2 regions of the Arthrobacter sp. NPDC089319 genome follow, and region 2 is predicted to be linked to the other one. Evidence: riboswitches for the same ligand, from Rfam matches in the RefSeq annotation. Region 2 holds a riboswitch; the other holds the start of a gene.
What was found. Region 2 has a riboswitch for guanidine ahead of AB0N75_RS15050 (SMR family transporter). Riboswitches for the same ligand answer to the same signal wherever they lie in the genome.
Positions count from the first base shown of each region.

Region 1: it holds a riboswitch for guanidine, as region 2 does, so the genes downstream of both, AB0N75_RS08220 (multidrug efflux SMR transporter) here and AB0N75_RS15050 (SMR family transporter) in region 2, are expected to answer to the same signal.

Region 1 is NZ_JBFBGZ010000004.1:299,858-302,241, forward strand. Features, by position in the region: gene AB0N75_RS08210 (biotin/lipoate A/B protein ligase family protein) at 1-237, opposite strand, end outside; gene AB0N75_RS08215 (multidrug efflux SMR transporter) at 560-895, opposite strand; gene AB0N75_RS08220 (multidrug efflux SMR transporter) at 908-1,222, opposite strand; guanidine-III (ykkC-III) riboswitch at 1,233-1,298, opposite strand; gene arr (NAD(+)--rifampin ADP-ribosyltransferase) at 1,387-1,815, opposite strand; gene AB0N75_RS08230 (TetR/AcrR family transcriptional regulator) at 1,848-2,384, opposite strand, start outside.
Region 2 is NZ_JBFBGZ010000010.1:81,334-83,717, reverse strand. Features, by position in the region: gene aroQ (type II 3-dehydroquinate dehydratase) at 1-150, shown strand, start outside; gene AB0N75_RS15055 (shikimate dehydrogenase) at 147-1,040, shown strand; guanidine-III (ykkC-III) riboswitch at 1,136-1,204, shown strand; gene AB0N75_RS15050 (SMR family transporter) at 1,215-1,529, shown strand; gene AB0N75_RS15045 (hypothetical protein) at 2,065-2,373, opposite strand.

The DNA.
Region 1 (2,384 bases), on a different contig from region 2:
GAACAGCTGGGCGTCGGGCGGCAGCGCCGAACTGATTCCCGCGGCGAGGCTGGTGTGGCTGCTTTCGGTGCCCATGCCGTCCAGCGCCGTGTTAATGTCCGCCAGCGCCTCGTCCGGTTCCAGGAAGAAGTCACCGCTCACCGAGGGACGGACGATCGTTTGGTCCACCACGTCAAAATCGACAACAACGAGTTTGCCGCCCTGGACCTTGTACTCTCCGTGGCGATGGTCGGACATGCTTGCTCTCCTTGGTCAGGCGGGATCGGCCGGTTGCAGCCGTCGGGTCGGCAGGCTCGGCAGGCGCGGGATGGGGCCACCACAGTCTTACCACGACGGCACGGCCTCCTGCCGCTGGTCCCACTCCCCTGCTGTCGGCAGCGGTTCGCCGACAAACCCAGCTTTCTCCCAGCCGCTGCCGGGGCTGTACCCAGAAGCCTGCCGTAATGTCATAGACACCTCATCACGGTGCGAGTGAAAGAGGGACCGGACGTGCCCGGTCCAAGCGCCGGCGGGTATGGAGTATTTCCCCCGACTTCTCCATTACCTGCCGGCGCTTTTTTCATGCCTTCTCGGTGCGCTTCCCGTCTACCAACTTCAGGCCGATGACGCAGCCGATGATGCCGGCGAGGAACAGCACCTTCAGCGCGCTGGCCTGCTCGCCGCCAAAGACCATGGCGTAGCCAACGGTCAGTGCCGCCCCCGTTCCCGTCCAGACCGCATACGCGGTGCCGATGGGGATGCCGCGCATCGCGTAGCCCAGCCCCAGCATGCTCAGCGTCACGGCCACAAAGAACACGGCGGTCGGCAGCGGGTCGCTCAGCCCCTCGGAGAGGCTCAGCGCGGTGGCCCATACGGCTTCCAGCACGGCGCTGGCCAGCAAAATGATCCAATACATGTGTGCCCCCCGTTAGCCGATCGCCTTGAGGCCGACTACGCAGCCGATGATGCCCAGCAGCAGGGCGACCCGGATCAGCGAGGCCTTCTCGGCCCCGGTGACCATGGCAACGGCGGCCGTCAGCACCGCGCCGATGCCAACCCAGACCGCGTAGGCGGTTCCCACCGGTATGGCGGTCATGGCATAGGCCAGGCCGGCCATGCTCAATGCCATGGCCGCAACAAAAATGACTGACGGCCACAGCCTGCGGAAGTTTTTGGATGCGCCCAGCGCTGTGGCCCACACAGCTTCCAGGACGCCGGACAGGATGAGAATGACCCATTCCACGATTGATTCCTCTGGCCAGTCTTGTCGCGCACCGGGTACTGAACCGTCGTCCGGAGACCTAGGAATGAGGTCTTGAGCTCAAAAATAGCAAAGCACGACGCCGATGCGCAGCTTTGGTGGCTAAGCTCACCAGCGCGCCGGCCGGGTGGGTGCCGGCCGAGGGTTCACTCGTTGATGGCTTCAATGCCTTGCCGCTTGAGTTCTGCCAGATGGTTCCGCATGTGCTGCAGCACCTCGGGAGCATGCGGTTCCCACTCCAGGACCTCTTCGATGATGCGCAGCGGTTCCTTCGAGCGGTAGGACCTGGTGGGGTTTCCCGGGAACCGCTGGTCTGTCAGGTTGGGATCATTTTCAATCGGGCCGGTGGGCTCTACCCGGTAGATCCTTCCCGGTCCCTCCCCCACTCCGAGTTCGGCTCCCCAGGTGGCGGCGTCAAGGGTTGCGGTGAGGTAGACGTAGTTCGCCTTGATCCGCTCTCCGTAGTTCGAGTGGTAGCCCGGTTCCAGTATGTCGCCGGGCGCCAGGTCGGCTTTCGTACCGTGATAGAACGGGCCGGGGTCGCCTGCCCCGGCCCGAATCGGTTCGTTGTGCATTCGCCATCTCCGATCGCCGTACATTGTCCGGATCAATCGTCGCCGCCCAGGAGCCCTGCGACGAGCGCTTCGATAACGTCGTCGGTTGACGTGTCCGGGTCCAGCGGGTTGGTGAGCCGGTCGAACAGCAGCCCGTCCACCGCATAGTGGAAGAGTGCGATGTCGCGACGGCTGCCGGGAAGCCCCGCCGCGGTGTTGAACGCAACGTCGCCCTCAAAGGCGGCCCGCTGCCATTCCCCCAGGACGGCTGCGACAGCCGGGCGCCGGGTGCTCTCCAGACGGAGCTCGAACAGCGCAAGCGTGACCTCCCGTTCGGCGGTAAGCCGACGCACAATATCGCGTAGATAGTCTGAGAAAAGCCTGCGGCTGGGCGGCTCCGCCGCGAGGCGCTCGAGGACCGCCGGCTCCGGACCGAGACGCTCGCCGATGCGGTCGACGAGGCCGGAGATCAATGCATCGCGGCTGCGAAAGTAATTCGACGCGGTCCCGAGGGGGACGCCCGCTGCGTCGTCTATCGCGCGATGCGTCAGTCCGCGCGAGCCTTCGCGAGCGAGAACTGCCAGGCCTGC
Region 2 (2,384 bases):
CATCAGCGCGAATCCTTCCGGCACCACTCGTACCTCTCAGACATGGCGGAGGCAGTCATGGTCGGAGCAGGTACCCGCGGCTATCTCTTCGCGCTTCAGACGCTGATCAGCCGACTGAGGCCTGCCGCGCTTGCCGAGGCGAACGCATGAGCGGGCATGTCGAGCCGCGGAGACGATTTCTCGTCGGCCTCATCGGAAACGGCATCGGTACATCCCTCTCACCGGCCTTGCACGAGAGCGAGGCCGCGGCCCTCGGCCTCGACTACCGTTACCAGCTGATCGACCTCGCCGGGTTCCCCAACCCAAGCCTCGAAGACGTGCTGAGATATGCGGAAGCGATGGGATACAACGGTTTCAACGTCACACATCCCTACAAACAGGCTGTGATCCCGTATCTCGACGAACTGAGTGAGGACGCAGCCGCGATCGGCGCCGTCAACACAATCGTCCGACACCCGAATGGGCGGCTGCACGGCCACAACACCGACTGGGTCGGATTCGCCGAACTCTTCGCCCGTAGCTTCCGTTACCCCGACACCGAGAACGTCGTGCAGCTCGGCGCAGGAGGGGCCGGCGCGGCAGTGGCCTACGCGCAGCTCAAAAACGGGGTCTCGAAACTCTGGGTGCTTGACACAGAGGAGCGGAAAGCACGGCAGCTCGCCGAAAATCTGAACGGAATATTTGGAGCGAACCGCGCCCGCGTTGTTATGCCAGCTGATGCGAAGGAGCTGATCGGAAGGGCCTCAGGCCTGGTGAACACCACCCCGATCGGGATGAAAGAGCATCCGGGAATGCCCGTGAGCATCGACTGGTTCAGCCCCGGTCAGTGGCTGGTAGACATCGTTTACATGCCGCTCGTGACGGAACTGCTGTCGTCAGCGCGGGAACGCGGCATTCCCGCTGTTGGCGGCGCAGCCATGACCGTATTCCAAGCCGCCGAAGCCGTGCGCCTGATAACAGGAGTTGAGCCCGACCAAGAACGCATGTATGCACACATGCAACAATTCCTGACAACCCGAGAGCGACAGCCGACACAATAGAACCCGCATTCGGTCAGTTCGTGGGCCACGGCAGGTGGTGGTTATTGTCACCGCCCCCCACCTTGCTCCCGCTTCGCATGCGTGCGATCTTGGAAATAGAGCCCCATCAGAGTGGGCTCCCGGACGATGGGTGCCGTACCCGGTTTGCGACAAGACGGCCTTCAGGAGGTCGTCATGGCGTGGATCGTGCTCGTTATTTCAGGTGTTCTCGAGGCTGTGTGGGCAACCGCCTTGGGCAAGTCCGAGGGCTTCAGCCGTCTTGCCCCTTCAATCGTCTTCGTCGTAGGCCTGATCGCCAGCATGGGCGGTCTCGCCTATGCAATGAAGGAACTTCCCATCGGGACGGCGTACGCCGTGTGGGTGGGAATCGGAGCGACGCTAACCGTCCTGTATGCCCTTCTCACCGGTGAGGAATCTGCCTCCCTGCTGAAGTTCCTGTTCCTCACGATGATCGTCGGCGGCGTTGTCGGGTTGAAGTCCTTGCACTAGGGGGCTTCAGGTAGCGACACCCTCCTGTCTCCGTTTGTTCCGTCAGCCCAGTCTTATGCTGATCGCGATCACCCGGAGCGGGTAGCGGCGAAGAAGGAGCAGCGCCCACCGTAAAGCCGATCCATGGCCAGCACCGGTGTTACAGATGAGCTGTCCTCCCTCTGGATCAGTGCCGCTCCGGTGACGAAGAGTGTCCGGCAGTACAAGTTATGTGCCCACCGAGGCGTTGGGAGACGCGGGGCCAGAGAAGTTTTGGAGTGGATCTGGACAGCGTCTGCGGACAGGTAGACGAAATGATGCAGGCGGAGCAGGCGAACCGGGCACGGAACGGCGTGGACCGTGGGAAAGTCCGACCCTGGCAACCGCCCGGTTTGGAAGCTGTGCATGACCGCCGGGACGTGGTGGTGGGTGTCGGGGCCGGTGGTGACCTGGCGGTTGTGTGCAGCCGGTCGGCTGGGTCCCGTCGTCCACATGTGTGCGGGAAAAGCCCGAAGGAAAAATGCTTATGCCGTGCCCATGTGGGCGAGGGGCAAAGCTAGTGTTCGCGGTGGCTTTCGTCCGCAACTGTTGATGCAGGACTCTCACCGGTGGCACGGCTGGTTGCCTTCCTGCGCCGGGCTGCCGCGCCTGATTCGAGGCCGAGCTTCTTGAGCTCTTCGGGGCTCCATCCGTCCTTGGTGGCGCGCACGTAGGCGCGCTTGTCGTCGCGCTCGGCCTCGGCGAGTTGTTCTTTGAGGTCGGTGATCCGTTGACGGGTTTTCACCAGTGCGGTGACGGATTCGATGCGTGAGTCCAGGAGTGCGCGGGCCTGGTTGCGTGTCTGTTCAATGTCGAGGGTAGCCATGGAGCCAGCCT